One region of the Streptomyces sp. NPDC104814 genome, then DNA from elsewhere that is predicted to be linked to it. Evidence: riboswitches for the same ligand, from Rfam matches in the RefSeq annotation. Region 1 holds a riboswitch; the other holds the start of a gene.
The links. A riboswitch is a leader RNA that binds a small molecule or an ion and turns the genes downstream of it on or off. The one in region 1 is predicted to bind cobalamin.

Region 2: another riboswitch for cobalamin. It lies ahead of ACZ64A_RS28170 (ABC transporter substrate-binding protein); the one in region 1 lies ahead of ACZ64A_RS10360 (prenyltransferase/squalene oxidase repeat-containing protein).

The regions. Positions count from the first base shown of each region.
Region 1 covers NZ_JBVJOL010000002.1:393,841-401,580, forward strand. The annotation lists gene ACZ64A_RS10350 (energy-coupling factor transporter transmembrane component T) at 1-775, opposite strand, end outside; gene ACZ64A_RS10355 (SCO2322 family protein) at 768-1,409, opposite strand; gene ACZ64A_RS10360 (prenyltransferase/squalene oxidase repeat-containing protein) at 1,406-2,608, opposite strand; cobalamin riboswitch at 2,697-2,818, opposite strand; gene ACZ64A_RS10365 (TetR family transcriptional regulator) at 2,878-3,492, opposite strand; gene ACZ64A_RS10370 (glycosyltransferase family 4 protein) at 3,700-5,076, shown strand; gene ACZ64A_RS10375 (class I SAM-dependent methyltransferase) at 5,070-5,816, shown strand; gene ACZ64A_RS10380 (prenyltransferase/squalene oxidase repeat-containing protein) at 5,813-6,883, shown strand; gene ACZ64A_RS10385 (hypothetical protein) at 6,962-7,393, opposite strand; gene ACZ64A_RS10390 (hypothetical protein) at 7,513-7,740, opposite strand, start outside.
Region 2 covers NZ_JBVJOL010000009.1:346,531-354,270, reverse strand. The annotation lists gene ACZ64A_RS28180 (ABC transporter ATP-binding protein) at 1-8, opposite strand, end outside; gene ACZ64A_RS28175 (FecCD family ABC transporter permease) at 5-1,018, opposite strand; gene ACZ64A_RS28170 (ABC transporter substrate-binding protein) at 1,027-2,073, opposite strand; cobalamin riboswitch at 2,129-2,304, opposite strand; partial or broken gene ACZ64A_RS28165 (short-chain fatty acyl-CoA regulator family protein) at 2,319-2,493, opposite strand; cobalamin riboswitch at 2,672-2,900, shown strand; gene metE (5-methyltetrahydropteroyltriglutamate--homocysteine S-methyltransferase) at 3,054-5,372, shown strand; gene ACZ64A_RS28155 (histidine phosphatase family protein) at 5,740-6,330, shown strand; gene ACZ64A_RS28150 (hypothetical protein) at 6,339-6,677, opposite strand; gene ACZ64A_RS28145 (CbtA family protein) at 6,826-7,578, opposite strand; gene ACZ64A_RS28140 (CbtB domain-containing protein) at 7,600-7,740, opposite strand, start outside.

The DNA of each region.
Region 1 (7,740 bases):
CACCGTCGGCGGTGAGCAGCCCGTACGTGCCGGCGCACACGCCGAGCAGCCCGCCGAGGGTGAGCACGGCCGTCGTACGGCGCACCGGTGCGGGTACGTCGGCGCTGCGGCCGTAACCGCGGGCGTCCATCGCGGCGGCCAGCGCCACCGACCGCTCCAGCGCGCCCTCCAGCACCGGCAGGGCCACCTGGAGCAGCCCGCGCAGCCCGCGGTCCGGGCGGCCGCGCAAACGGCGGGCGGCCCGCAGGCGCTGCGCGTCGGCGATCAGATGCGGGGCGAAGGTCAGCGCGACGACGACGGCGACCCCCGTCTCGTACAGCGCGCCCGGCAGGGACTTCAGCAGCCGGTGCGGGTCGGCGAGCGCGTTCGCGGCGCCGACGCAGACCAGCAGGGCGGCCAGCCGCAGCCCGTCGTACACGGCGAACAGCAGGCCCTCGGCGGTGACCCGGCCACCGAGGCGGATGCCCTGCGCCCAGTGCGGCAGCGGCACTTCGGGAAGGGTGACGACGACGTGTGTGCCCGGGATCGGGGAGCCGAGGACGACCGCGAAGAAGAGGCGGACGACCAGCACGGCCAGGGCCAGCTTCAGGAACGCGGCGTAGGAGCGGGCCCCGGGCACGTCCGGTCGGCAGGTCGTCACGACGTACGCGGAGACCGCGACGAGCAGGGCGAGCAGCAGCGGGTTGGTGGTGCGGGTGGCGGCGGTGCCGAGGCCGAGGGCCCACAGCCACCAGGCGCCGGGGTGCACGGTGGCGGGCCCACGGTGACTACGCACGCCGCCGCCGCGCCTGCCACACCGCCGCAGCGCCCAGGGCGACGACGGCCGCGCCGCCCGCGATCAGGCCCACCGACGGGCCGCCGTCGTCCTTCGCCCGGGGCGCCGCCGACGGGGTGCCCGTGGCGGGCGCCTTGCCGGAGACCTGCTCCCCGCAGCCGTGCTGCGGATACCCGGCGATCGCGCACAGCAGGGCGTTGGTGTCGTAGCGCAGGGGCTTGGCGACCGCGGCCAGGGCCTCGGCGGTCGTCGCGTCCTCGGGCACCCGGGCGCAGGCCGTACGGGCGGCCGGCGGCCTCTCGCCGGCGGGGGCGTCGGCGGCCGTACCGAAGTCGACGACCAGCGCCACCCGCTTGGTGCCGTCCTGGCGCGGGGTGTGCGCGCAGATCGCGGCGAAGTCGGCGGCGCCGCGCGGCTTCCGGGCGTCGCCGGAGTCCTCGCTCACCGCGAACCGGAACCCCTGCACGGCACCGTCGGCCGGGCGGGCGGTGGACGGTCCCTGCGTGGCGTACGTCCACGCGGAACCGTCGCGCTCCCAGAACGACCAGTAGCGGTAGCCGACGGCGCGCGCCTGGCCCGCCGCTATCAGGGGCAGCAGCAGGGCCAGGCACAACAGGGCGGCGCGGCGGATCACTTGGTGCGGCCCTTCCGGCCGCTGATCAGGAAGCCGGCGCCGATACCCGCGACGAGGCAGACACCGACGAACCACCACACACCGAAGGGCGAGTCGTCGTCCTTCTTCTCGTCCTTCTTCGTGCTCTCCTGCGCCGCGGTCTGCGGGGCAGGGCCCGTCGCGTTCAGGGCGGCGACGAGGTCCTGGCCGCCGAAGTGGCGCGGGTCGGCGCCCGCGGTGTGGGCGGCGAAGATCAGCTGGGCGTAGGCGGCGGGACCGCTCTGCTTCGCCCAGCCCGCGCTGTTCTGCTCCAGCCACGCCAGCGGTTTCGCGGCCTGCGCGGCGCCGCCCTGCGCGGCGAGCGCGACGACCGCGTCGGCGGTGTTGCCGTAGTCGGGCTGCGCGGTGGCGCCCGGCATGGCCGAGGTCAGGTGACCGTCCTTCGCCATCGTCTTCGCCAGGTAGGCCGCGCCGTTGGCGGCGGCCTGCGCCGGGGTGTGCCCGTCCTTGCAGACCGCTTCGGCCTGGGCACCCGCGCCCGTCACCAGGCCCTTGCCCAGCAGCCCGACGACACCGGCGGCGGTCGCGTCGGCGTTGGCGGCGAGCTTGCCGGACTTGTCGGGCTGGAAGGCGAAGGCGCCGCCCTCGGCGCAGGGCAGGGCGAGCTTCAGCAGGGCGTCGGCGGGCGACTTGCCGTCCTTGGTGACGCTCTGCGGCTTCTCCCCGGCCGCGGCGAGGGCGCCGACGACGACGGAGGTGGAGTTGGTGTCGCTGGCCCCGCCGGCGACGTAGCCCCAGCCGCCGTCCTTGTTCTGCACGGACTTCAGCCAGGCGAGCGCCTTGGTGACGACGGCGTCGTGGCCGCCGAGCGCGGTGAGGGCCTGCACGGCGGCGGCGGTCTGGTTGGTGTCGACCATCGTCTTCGCGTCGCACGGCTTGGCCGGCTCGGCGCGGAAGGGGGCGAACGCGCCGCTCGCGCACTGCTGTCCGGTCAGCCAGTCCACGGCCTTGGCGGCGGGCTCGACGCCGACGGTGTGCTGCGCGAGCAGCGCGAGCGACTGGCGCCACACGCCGTCGTACGTCGGGTCGGCGGTGCCGTACAGCCCGGAGGGCAGTGCCTGCGACGGGGACGGGGCGGGCGACGCGGCCACGGCGGGCGCGGCGGCACCGCCGAGCACGGCGACGGCGGCCACGACCGCGGCGCTGTGACGAATGTTCATGATCGGCGGCTGCCTCTCCCTGTACGGCGGAGCCGGGCAGCACGGGAGGATCCCGGGCGGCTCGGCTCCGTAGACCTCGACGGTGCGTGAGCCGTTCACGTCCGCACCGGGCGATCCGGCTCGCCACCCCACGGGGCGGCTCACGGTTGCGGGGTCAGCGCCGGATTTGCACCGGCTTCCCCCTGTACGGGTGTGATGACGACGGCGCTACTTTACCGGGCCGTAGGAACGCCGCCGCAGGGGTGGGCGCTCCGGCGGCCTGGGGGGCGTCACGCGCCGCGCTCCTCCTCCGTCAGGTCGATGAGCCGGCACACCGTTTCGATGTCGAGGGTCACCTGGGCGATGGAGGCGCGGCCCGAGAGCCAGGTGATCAGGGCCGCGTGCCAGGTGTGTTCGATGACGCGGACCGCGGAGAGCTGGGCGGGGGTCGGGTCCGCGGTGCCCATCGCGTCCAGGATGATCGCCGTCGTGCGGCGGGAGACCTGGTCGACCTCGGGGGAGACGCTGCGGTCGGCGAAGGTCACGGCGCGGACCATCGCGTCCGCCAGGTGCGGCTCGCGCTGCAGGCCGCGGAAGGCACGCATCAGGGTCTCCGCGACCCGCTCCGCCGCCGTCTCGCCGGCCGGCGGCTTCTTGCGGAGCGTGCCGTGCATGTGGTCGAGCTGGTCCTGCATGGTCGCGACCAGCAGATGGATCTTGGAGGGGAAGTAGCGGTACAGCGTGCCCAGGGCCACCTGCGAGGCCTCCGCGACCTCCCGCATCTGCACGGCGTCGAACCCGCCCCGGCCGGCCAACTGCGCGCTCGCGCGCAGGATGCGGCGGCGCCGCTCCTCCTGCCGCTCGGTGAGCGGGGAGGGGCTCGGGGAACTGACGTGCGCAGGCATGGGTCCCGTCCGTGACACTCGGTGAGGGCGTGCGTTCGGTCAGCATGGCAGCCGCGCACCCGTGGTGTGAATCACCTGATCCACTGCTCACAGCGCCGCTACCTGCCGGTAGATTCAGAGCCTCCTGAACGATCAAGTCTGAAACTTGTTCTAGATTAGCGTCCCGGCGTAATCTCGCGGGACGGAGCAGGCAGAGAGGGGCCCGGAGTGACCGCTGAGGCCAGTCGGACGGGGTCCCGTGAGGACCTCGCCGCGGACGGCGGGCGACCGCTCGACATCGCGCTCCTGACCTACAAAGGGAACCCGTTCTGCGGCGGTCAGGGCGTCTACGTCCGCCACCTCTCGCGCGAACTGGCCCGCCTCGGCCACCGGGTGGAGGTCATCGGCGCGCAGCCCTACCCCGTGCTGGACGAGGGCTTCGACGCACTGCGCCTGACCGAGCTGCCCAGCCTCGACCTGTACCGCCAGCCCGACCCCTTCCGCACCCCGAAGCGGGACGAGTACCGGGACTGGATCGACGCCCTCGAGGTCGGCACCATGTGGACCGGCGGCTTCCCCGAGCCACTGACGTTCTCCCTGCGCGCCCGCCGTCATCTGCGCGCCCGGCGCGGCGACTTCGACGTCGTCCACGACAACCAGACCCTCGGCTACGGCCTGTTGGGCGACCTCGGCGCACCGCTGGTGACGACCATCCACCACCCCATCACCGTCGACCGGCAGCTGGAGCTGGACGCCGCCGGGACCTGGCAGCGCCGCTGCTCGGTGCGCCGCTGGTACGCGTTCACCCGCATGCAGAAGCGCGTCGCCCGCCGCCTGCCGTCCGTGCTCACCGTCTCCGGCACCTCCCGCCAGGAGATCGTCGACCATCTCGGCGTACGGCAGGACCGTATCCACGTCGTCCACATCGGCGCCGACACCGAGCTGTTCTCGCCGGACGCCTCCGTGGCCAAGGTGCCCGGCCGGATCGTGACGACCTCCAGCGCCGACGTCCCGCTCAAGGGCCTGGTCTTCCTCGTCGAGGCGCTGGCCAAGGTCCGCACCGAGCACAGCGACGCCCACCTCGTCGTCGTCGGCAAGCGGCCCACCGAGGGCCCGGTCGCCCAGGCCGTCGAGCGCTACGGCCTCGAAGGCGCCGTCGACTTCGTCAAGGGCATCTCCGACGCCGAACTCGTCGACCTGGTCCGCTCGGCCGAGGTCGCCTGCGTGCCGTCGCTGTACGAGGGCTTCTCGCTGCCGGCCGCCGAGGCCATGGCCACCGGCACCCCGCTGGTCGCCACCACCGGCGGCGCGATCCCCGAGGTCGCCGGCCGGGACGGCGAGACCTGCCTGGCGGTGCCGCCCGGCGACGCCGGGGCGCTGGCCGCCGCGCTGGGCCGGCTGCTGGGCGACCCGGCGCTGCGCACCCGCCTCGGGCGGGCCGGCCGCGAGCGCGTGCTGCGCCACTTCACCTGGGCGCGGGCCGCCGAGGGGACCGTGGCCCGCTACCGCGAGGCGATCGACGCCTTCCCGGGCCGCCGGCCGGGCCTCGACCCGACCGCACCCGTCTCCACCGAAAGCCACTCCGAAAGCAGGGCCACGTGCTGACCGTCGACTTCTCCCGGTTCCCGCTCGCCCCGGGCGACCGTGTCCTGGACCTCGGCTGCGGAGCCGGCCGGCACGCCTTCGAGTGTTACCGGCGCGGCGCCCAGGTCGTGGCCCTCGACCAGAACGGCGAGGAGATCCGCGAGGTCGCCAAGTGGTTCGCGGCGATGAAGGAGGCCGGCGAGGCACCCGAGGGCGCGAGCGCCACCGCCATGGAGGGCGACGCCCTCGCCCTGCCCTTCCCGGACGACTCCTTCGACGTCGTCATCATCTCCGAGGTGATGGAGCACATCCCCGACGACAAGGGCGTCCTCGCCGAGATGGTCCGGGTGCTCAGGCCCGGCGGGCGCATCGCCATCACCGTGCCGCGCTACGGCCCCGAGAAGGTCTGCTGGACGCTGTCCGACGCCTACCACGAGGTCGAGGGCGGCCACATCCGCATCTACAAGGCCGACGAACTGCTCGCGAAGGTCCGCGAGGCCGGCCTGAAGCCCTACGGCACCCACCACGCGCACGCGCTGCACTCGCCGTACTGGTGGCTGAAGTGCGCGTTCGGCGTGGACAACGACAAGGCGCTGCCGGTGCGCGCCTACCACAAGCTGCTGGTCTGGGACATCATGAAGAAGCCGCTGGCCACGCGGGTCGCCGAGCAGGCACTGAATCCGCTGATCGGCAAGAGCTTCGTCGTCTACGCGACCAAGCCGCACCTGCCGGCCGTGTCCGCAGAGGCGGACGCCACGTGACCACTCCCCGGACAGAACACCTCGTCCTGCCCGGGGTCCTCACCGCCGAGCAGGCCGCCGCCACCGTGCGCGGCATCCTCGCCGTGCAGCGGGAGGACGGGGCGATCCCCTGGTTCCGGGGCCACCACCTCGACCCGTGGGACCACACCGAGGCCGCCATGGCGCTCGACGCCGCAGGTGAGCACGCGGCGGCGGAACGGGCCTACGACTGGCTCGCCCGCCACCAGAACGACGACGGTTCCTGGTACGCCGCCTACGCCGACGGCGCCCACGACGACGTCACCGACACCGGCCGCGAGACCAACTTCGTCGCCTATGTGGCCGTCGGGGTGTGGCACCACTACCTGTCCACGGGAGACGACACGTTCCTGGACCGGATGTGGCCGACCGTGTACGCGGCCGTCGAGTTCGTGCTGCGCCTGCAGCAGAGCGGCGGGCAGATCGGCTGGCGCCGCGACGACGACGGCACGGCGACCGCGGACGCCCTGCTCACCGGGTCCTGCTCCATCCACCACGCGCTGCGCTGCGCGCTCGCCATCGCCGAGCAGCGTGAAGAGGCCCAGCCGGACTGGGAGTTGGCGGCGGGCACCCTGCGGCACGCGATACGCCGGCACCCGGAGCGGTTCCTGGACAAGGACCGCTACTCCATGGACTGGTACTACCCGGTGCTGGGCGGTGCGCTGACCGGCGCGGAGGCCAAGTCCCGTATCGAGGAACGCTGGGACGACTTCGTCGTGCCCGGCCTCGGGGTGCGCTGTGTGATCCCCAACCCGTGGGTGACCGGCGGCGAGTCCGCCGAACTCGCCCTGGCGCTATGGGCGATGGGCGAGTCCGACCGCGCCCTGGAGATCCTCCAGTCCATCCAGCACCTGCGCGACCCCGCCACCGGCCTGTACTGGACGGGGTACGTCTTCGACGACGACGCGATCTGGCCGCGCGAGCTGACGACGTGGACGGCCGGGTCGCTGCTCCTCGCCGTCGCTGCGCTCGGGGGCCACGAGGCGACGTGCGCGGTGTTCGGCGCAGAGCTGCTGCCGACGGGGCTGGAGACGGACTGCTGCGCCTGAGCGACGCGACGGCCGGAAACGACGCGGCCCGTCCCACCGCCACGGTGACGTGGGGCGGGACGGGCCGCGGCTCACTGCCTAGTTGTCGTTGAGGTAGTTGTGCGTGGTCTGGTACTTGCGGTCCGGGCCCAGGTACACGGTGAGGCTGATGTGCCTGCCCTCGGGGAGGTCGTGCACACCGCCCTGCGAAGCCCGGCTCGACACGCAGGAGCCCTCGCCGCCCGAGGCGGTCAGCGTGTACTGGAGGTCGTACAGCCCGGCGATGCTCTCCTCGCTGAAGACCTCGACCCGGGGCGCGTAGCCGTCGGCAGCCGTGTCGCACAGCGAGATGACGTCGCCGTACTCGGCGACGTAGACCGTGCCGCCGTGCTTGGCGTCCGAGGTGGTGTACGTGTGGTCCCAGCCGCCGCCGGGCGGGTCGACGGTCGCCGACGCCGACGTGGCGGTGGCGATCGAGGCGCAGGCCAGGACAACGGTGCTCGCGGCCAGGGCCGCGATCTTGTGACGCATGGTCAAGTCTTTCCCCCTTCATGGGCTCACCCCGAAGACCGGGCGAGCAGGAGTGACCCTACGCCAACTCGTCGGTAACTTGGCTCATTTTTCGATCAAGTTTGCGACGCCCGTTGCCGTCAGTGACGCTGGATGCGGTTGGCGATCGCGTGGCCGATGAAGAGGTAGACCACGGCGGCCAGGCCGTAACCGGCGACCACACGGGCCCAGGCCTCGTCGAAGGTGAACAGGTCGCGGGACCAGCTCGCCAGCCAGTCCGCGGTGTGGTGGACGAACCGGACCAGATCGTTGGCCCGGTTGGCGTCCAGCAGGTACATCAGGATCCACAGGCCGAGGATGACGGCCAT
Region 2 (7,740 bases), on a different contig from region 1:
CTGTTCATGTCCTCCTCCGTCCGCGGTAGAGAACGGCGACGAACGCCGGTACGCCGATGAGGGACGTCACCACGCCCACCGGGACCTCCTGAGGGTCGAGGAGGGTGCGGGCCAGGGTGTCCACCCACACCAGGAACACGGCCCCGGTCAGCGCCGTGACCGGCAGCAGTCGGGCGTGGCCCGCGCCGGTGAGGGCACGGGTGGCGTGCGGGAGGACCAGGCCGACGAAGCCTATCGCGCCGGCGCAGCTGACCAGAGCGGCGGTGAGGAGCGCGGTGGCGCAGAGCAGGACCAGCCGGGTGCGGGCGACCCGGATTCCGAGTCCCGCGGCGGCCTCGTCTCCGAAGGCGAAGGCGTCCAGCGTGCTCGCATACCCGAGGCAGAGGACGAGAACCACCGCCAGGACGACGGTGCAGAGCAGCACCTGTCCCCAGTCGGCGCCGGTGAGCGATCCCAACAGCCAGAACAACACGCCCCGGGTGGTCTCCGCGTCGGCCGAGGTCAGGACGATGAACGAGGTCAGCGCGGAGAACAGCTGCATGACCGCCACCCCGGACAGTACGACCCTGTCGGTGCTGCCGCCGAGGGTGTGGCTGAGCAGCAGCACCAGGCCGAAGCAGAGCAGCGCCCCGAGGAAGGCGCCCGCCGACAGGGATATCACTCCGCCGCCCACCCCGAGCACGACCACGGCGACCGCGCCCGTGGACGCCCCGGAGGAGACCCCGAGCACGAAGGGATCAGCCAGCGGGTTGCGCAGCAGTGACTGCATCACTGCCCCGCACACCGCGAGTCCGGCCCCGCACACGGCGGCGAGGAGGGTGCGGGGCATGCGCAGGTTCCACACAATGCCGTCCCGCAGCGGCGCCAACGTGCTTTCACCGAGGCCGAGATGGGCCGCGACGGAGGCCCAGACGTCCTCCGTGGAGATGTCGGCCGGGCCGATCGTCACGGCCACGGCGATCGACGCGAGCAGGGCGACCAGCCCGCCGCCCGTCAACAGCAGGGAACGGGCGCTCACTCGGGCGCTCACTTGGCAAGTCCGAAGTGCCGCAGGCCGGCTGCGACTTTCTCGATCCCCTCGACCGTACGGATGGACGGGTTCATCGCCTGCCCGCTCAGCAGGACGTACCGCTTCTTCTTCACCGCGGTCAGACCGCGGGTGGCGGCGTTCGTCTCCAGGAAGCGGATCTTCGCTTCTGCGGTCTCCGCGGTCTGCTGCTTGCGGGTCAGATCGCCGATCACGATCACATCGGGGTCACGGTCGGCGACCGTCTCCCAGTTGATCTGGGGCCATTCGTCGTGGGTGTCGGCGAACGCGTTCTTCGCGCCGACCGCGCGGGTGATGGCGCCCGGGGCGCCGCAGCAGCCGGCGAGGTAGGGGGACTGGGAGTTGGCGAACCAGTACATCAGGGAGACACCGGAGGCGTTCAGCCCGTCGGTGGCGTTGCGCACCCGCTCCTTCAACTCGCCGACGAGCTTCTCGGCACGCTCCTCGACGCCGAACACACGGGCCAGATCGCGTATCTCGCCGTAGACGGCGTCCAGGGTGAGCGGCTTGCTGCGCGATCCGTCGCCGCCGCGGTCGTTGTCCTTGCCCGAGCAGTCGGACGGTGACACGTAGGTGGGCACGCCGAGCTTCTCGAACTGCTCGCGGGTGGCGACCCCGCCCTTGCCGAGGGTGGAGACGAACGAGGCGGTGACGAAGTCGGGTTCGGCGCCCAGGACCTGCTCGAAGGAGGGGTTGTTGTCGGCGAGGCGCGGCACAGACGTGTTCGCCTTCTCCAAGCCCTTCATCACCGGGTCGGTCCAGGTCGCCGTACCGGCCATGCGGTCGGCGAGGCCGAGGGAGAGGAGGATCTCCGTGGTGCCCTGGTTGAGGGAGACGGCCCGCTTCGGGGGCGCCTTCAGGGTGACCTCGTGGCCGCAGTTGTCGAGGGTCACCGGGTAGCCGGCGGCCGAGGTCTCCTGCGACTTCGCGTCGTCGCCGGAGGAGCCGCAGGCGGTGAGCAGCAGCGCGGACGCGAGGAGAAGCGCCGGGGTGCGGGGAAGAGCGGGGGTGCGGAGCACGGGCATGCCTTTGGGGTCGGGGCTCGTACGCGGAGCCTGGCCTACGGACGTCCGTCCGCGCCGGGACGCGGAGGTGCCAGCAGGTCTTCGGACTCGGGTTCGCCCGGTCGGGGCGCCTTCCCGGTCTCCCAGTGGCGTCGTGCCCCGCCCGTCCCCCTCACCGCTGCGCGTCAGCTCCGGATTCGCACCGGATTCCCTGGCCTCGGATGTGGCTCGACTGGCCCGCTGAGGCTATCAAGCCCGTCGTGGGGTCAGAGCGTGCGATCGGTCACGGGGTGCGTCACGAACGTGCTGGTGTTCTGGTCGATCCGCAGGGCTGACCGAGTGGCGGTGCGCCGCGCTGGGGGCAGTCGAGGCGTTCACAGACCCGGCACCCATGCCGATGGGGCTGGTGGCGGCGGCGCTGGTGAGGTCAAGGCCGTCGGACACGGGCTGAGGGCCCGCTCCGTCGCAGGGGTGAGGGTCCCCCGCGCGGCGTGACTGGGGAAGGGCGGGAGGCGCGTGTGCGGTGGGCTTCCCGCCCGGTGGCCTGCCCGGCGGGGTGTGGTCCGCCTCACCGTCCCGATGATGGGCGTCCCGCTCTCTTCTCTGACGGTGACCCCGTAGGCTGGCCGGTGCAGCTGGTTCGCCCCGTCCGCCAGGCGGGATGCGTCGCAAGAGGGAACCCGGTGGGAATCCGGGACTGCCCCGCAGCGGTGAGCGGGAACGACCGCCGTCATACGCACTGGGTCCGAGGAGGGCCTGGGAAGCGACGGCCAGTAGGTGTCTCGTACGACTTCGTACGACGAGACGTGCCCGCGAGTCCGAAGACCTGCCAACTGCCCGCGCCCGAACCACTCGTGCGCGGACATCCCGGTGACCTCGAGGGCGGGTCGGCGAACACACCGAACGGACGGCCGCCGGCCGACACCGTCCGGCACGTTGTTCCTTCGCGCTCTCGTCCCGTCGCCGGGATCTCAGGGATTCATCTCGCGAAGGAGATCTCCGTGACGACCAAGCCCGCAAGCGCGGCAGCACGGGCCACCGTGTACGGCTACCCCCGCCAGGGACAGGGCCGGGAACTGAAGAAGGCGATCGAGGGCTACTGGAAGGGCCGCGTCACCGCTGACGCCCTCCGCGCCACCGCCGCCGGCCTGCGCCGTACGAACTGGCACCAGCTCACCGAGGCCGGCATCCACGAGGTGCCCACCGGCGACTTCTCGTACTACGACCACGTCCTGGACACCACCGTCATGGTCGGCGCCATCCCCGCCCGCCACCGGGACGCGGTCGCGACCGACCCGCTTGAGGGCTACTTCGCGATGGCCCGCGGGACCCAGGACGTCGCGCCGCTGGAGATGACCAAGTGGTTCGACACCAACTACCACTACCTGGTCCCCGAACTCGGCCCCCACACCGTGTTCGCCGCCGATGCGACCAAGCAGGTCACTGAGCTGAAAGAGGCCCTGGCGCTGGGGCTCACCGCCAGGCCCGTGCTGGTCGGTCCAGTCACCTACCTCCTCCTGGCCAAGCCCGCACCCGGCGCGCCCGCCGCCTTCGAACCGCTCACCCTGCTCGACCGCCTGCTGCCTGTGTACGCAGAAGTCCTCGCCGACCTGCGCGCCGCAGGGGCCGAGTGGGTCCAACTGGACGAGCCCGCCCTCGTCCAGGACCGCACCCCAGCCGAACTCAACGCGGTCACCCGCGCCTACCGCGACCTCGGCGCCCTCGTCGACCGGCCCAAGCTGCTGGTGGCGTCCTACTTCGACCGGCTCGGGGAGGCCCTGCCGGTACTCGCCAAGGCCCCGGTCGAGGGTCTGGCCCTGGACTTCACCGAGGCCGCCGCCACGAACCTGGACGACCTCGCGGCCGTCGGCGGCCTGCCCGGCAAGCGCTTGGTGGCCGGCGTCGTCAACGGCCGCAACATCTGGGTCAACGACCTGACCAAGTCCCTGTCCACCCTGGGCACCCTGCTCGGGCTGGCCGACCGGGTCGACGTGGCCGCCTCCTGCTCCCTGCTGCATGTCCCGCTCGACGCCACCGCGGAACGGGACATCGAGCCGCAGATCGTGCGCTGGCTCGCCTTCGCCCAGCAGAAGGCGCGTGAGGTCGTCACCCTCGCCAGGGGCCTCGCACAGGGCACCGACACGATCACCGCCGAGCTGGCCGCCAACCGCGCCGACCTCGCCTCCCGTGCGGGCTCGCCCATCACCCACGACGCGGCCGTGCGCTCCCGCGCCGCCGCGGTCGCCCAGGCCGACGCCCGCCGCTCCCAGCCCTACGCCGAACGCGCTGCGGCCCAGCGCGCCCACCTCCGCCTGCCCCTCCTGCCGACCACGACGATCGGGTCCTTCCCACAGACCGGTGACCTGCGCACCGCGCGGGCCGACCTGCGCGCCGGCCGCATCGACACAGCAGGCTACGAGGAGCGGATCAAGGCGGCGATCGATGAGGTGATCGCCTTCCAGGAGAAGGCCGGCCTGGACGTCCTCGTGCACGGCGAGGCCGAACGCAACGACATGGTCCAGTACTTCGCCGAGCAGCTCACCGGCTACCTCGCCACCCAGCACGGCTGGGTGCAGTCCTACGGCACCCGCTACGTCCGCCCGCCGATCCTGGCCGGTGACATCTCCCGGCCCGAGCCGATGACCGTGCGCTGGACCGCGTACGCCCAGTCCCTCACCGGCCGGCCGGTCAAGGGCATGCTCACCGGCCCGGTCACCATGCTCGCCTGGTCCTTCGTCCGCGACGACCAGCCCCTCGCCGACACCGCCCGCCAGGTCGCCCTGGCCCTGCGCGACGAGGTCAACGATCTGGAGGCGCACGGGACTTCGGTGATCCAGGTGGATGAACCCGCCCTGCGTGAGTCCCTCCCCCTGCGCGCCGCCGACAGGGCTGAGTACCTGGACTGGGCGACCGAAGCCTTCCGCCTCACCACCAGTGGGGTCCGCCCGGACACCCAGATCCACACCCACATGTGCTACGCCGAGTTCGGCGACATCGTCCAAGCGATCGACGACCTCGACGCCGACGTCATCAGCCTGGAGGCCGCCCGCTCCCACATGCAGGTCGCCCGCGAACTCGCCGCCTACGGCTACCCGCGCGAAGCCGGCCCCGGTGTGTACGACATCCACTCGCCTCGCGTACCGAGCGCCGGGGAGATGGCGGGGCTGCTGCGCACCGGCCTCAAGGCCATGCCCGCCGAGCGACTCTGGGTCAACCCCGACTGCGGCCTGAAGACCCGCGGCTGGCCCGAGACCCGCGCCTCCCTGGAAAACCTGGTCACCGCCGCCCGCACCGTCCGCGGCGAGCTGCCCGCCTCCTGACCCTGACCGGACGATTCTTCGGCCTGGGACGCCACGCGCAAGGGCCCCGACCGTGATGCGTCCACCGGGCGGAACGCTGACGGCCGAGTATCCCTGCTCGGCCGTCAGCAACAGCCGGGGGGGCCACGTCGGGATGGACGCCGTTGCGGATGAGCATGGCATCGCGCAGGGTCCCGGGGCCGCGTCACCCACAGGATCTGCTGCGCGGACGACCACGCACTCCAGGGCGTCCTGCATGATGGCACGCGGAAGCCGCCGCGCGAGGCCGGCCATGGCTCTGCGCATTGCGGGGTCGCCGGTCTCGCTTCGCAGGCACATCACCGCAGTGGAAAACCAGACCCATGACACCGACAGGAGGAGCAGCCGCGTGACCAGCCGCGTTGCCTTCGTCTCGCCCGCCATGTGCCGGTCGCTGCGGCAGGCCCGTTTCTACGACGGAGACTCCATCGACGACATCGGCGCGGCCCGTGCCCGTGAGGCCGCCGGGTCACTGCCCGCGCCTGCGCGTGTCCTCATCTCCCCGAGTGTGCGCTGCCGGGACACGGCGGCTGCCCTCGGCTTCGATGGCGTGGAGTCGCCAGAGCTGGGCGGCCTGGACGTGGGCCGCTGGCAGGGCCACACACTGGATGCGGTGGGGGCTGCCGAACCGGAAGCCGTGGCCCTCTGGCTCGCCGATCCGCGCAGCGCACCCCACGGGGGTGAGTCCGTACATGCCCTGTGCCAGAGGGTCGCGCAGTGGCTGGAGGAAGCGCGAGCTGTCGAGGGTCGCACGCTCGCGGTCGTCGAGCCGGAGGTGGTGCGGGCTGCTGTCACAGCGGCGTTGGGGATATCCGCCACGGTCTTCTGGCGCCTCGACGTTCCGCCGCTGACGGTGACCGAACTCAGTGGACGGGCCGGGCGCTGGAATCTGCGGCTGGGACAACCCCTGGCCGTGCGTGACGTCGATGAGAACCTGTGACCGGTTGTTCAGGACGTCGAATCCCGGTGGCGACGCAGCAGCGCCGCCAACTCGCAGCGCAGGCAGGAGTTGTCGGTGTTCTTCTGGGTGGCCCGTTCTTCGCGGCACCTCGTCGAAGGCGTGTGGACCTGCTGCTCGCAGCCCTCTCCTTGTGCAGCTACCAGTGCCTCCAGGTCGTGAAGGAGCTCTTCGGTGCGTTTGGCTTGCTGGCCGAGGACCCGGACCCGGGCGCTCTGCCCGCCGATCTGCCGTCGGCTGGCGATCAGTTGGTCGTATTCCTCCAGGGTGAGGGCGACCGCCTGGCGGCCACCGTGGGTTATGTGGCGCGGCTGGGGGGTTCTGGCCACTCGGCTCCTCCGCTCCTGGACTGAGTGGTCCGCATCTGGTCGAGCTGCCTGTCAGTGCCGTTCGTGTGGCTGGGTGTGCTTCGGTGCCCGGGGAACGCCAGAGGGCCCCCGGATGGTTCCGAAGGGGCCCTCTGTTGTCTGGAAGGAATCAGTGCGCGGCCGGAACCACGCGGCCGCTCGCGGCCGTTGCCGGCTTGGGGTTCAACAGGCGTTCCGCCAGTTCACCGAAGAGCAGGCCGAAACCTGTCCACAGACTCAGCTGGATCGCCAGGGCCGAGAGCCGGAACCGCCAGAGCAAGGTGGCCGGGAAGTCTTTCGGCACCTCGTTGATGACAGGCAGGAACTGGTAGGCCAGGCCGATCACGACGGCGAAGGCCGCCACCGCGACCACCGTCGCCCACCAGGTGCCCAGGCCGGGCGCCAGGCGCTTGCCCAGGAGGGTGGCGGCGACCGCGAGGAGGACGCTGAGCAGCATCATCAGGAAGTACAGCGTGGTCCGCTTGCTGATGGTGTCGGGATCGCCGACCGACGGCGGGTTCGCCGGATACTTCAGGAAAGGCACGACATAGACGGCGAGCAGAGCGCAGCCGGACAGCAGCAGCGCCGTCGCCCGCGGGCTGAAGCGGCCCACGCGGCCCAGGGCGAAGCAGTAGGCGAGAGCGGCGATGCCGCCGAAGGCGACGCCGTACACGAGGACGCCGGTGGCGAGGCCGGCGGTGGATTGCAGGGAGCGGGAGACGACCTCCATCTCGTGCTCGTGGGAGTGCGCCGCCTCGAAGCTGATCGCCTTGTCGACGTTCGGCTCACCGAGGAGGTAGGCGACGAGGAGGGCGAACACGCCGGCCGCGAGACCGGCGAGCATGCCCCGCACGAGGAGGTTTCTTACCGATGCGGAGTTCATGGGAGTCGGGCGCCCCTCGCGTCAGTGGCAGGGGAAGCCGAGCAGGTGGCGGGCGTCGTGTACCCACTCGTGGACGTCCGTGCCGTTGAACACGGAGGTGGCGCCCTGCTCGGCGCCGACAAAGTACAGCAGGACCAGCATCAGGATGCCGAAGAAGACCGC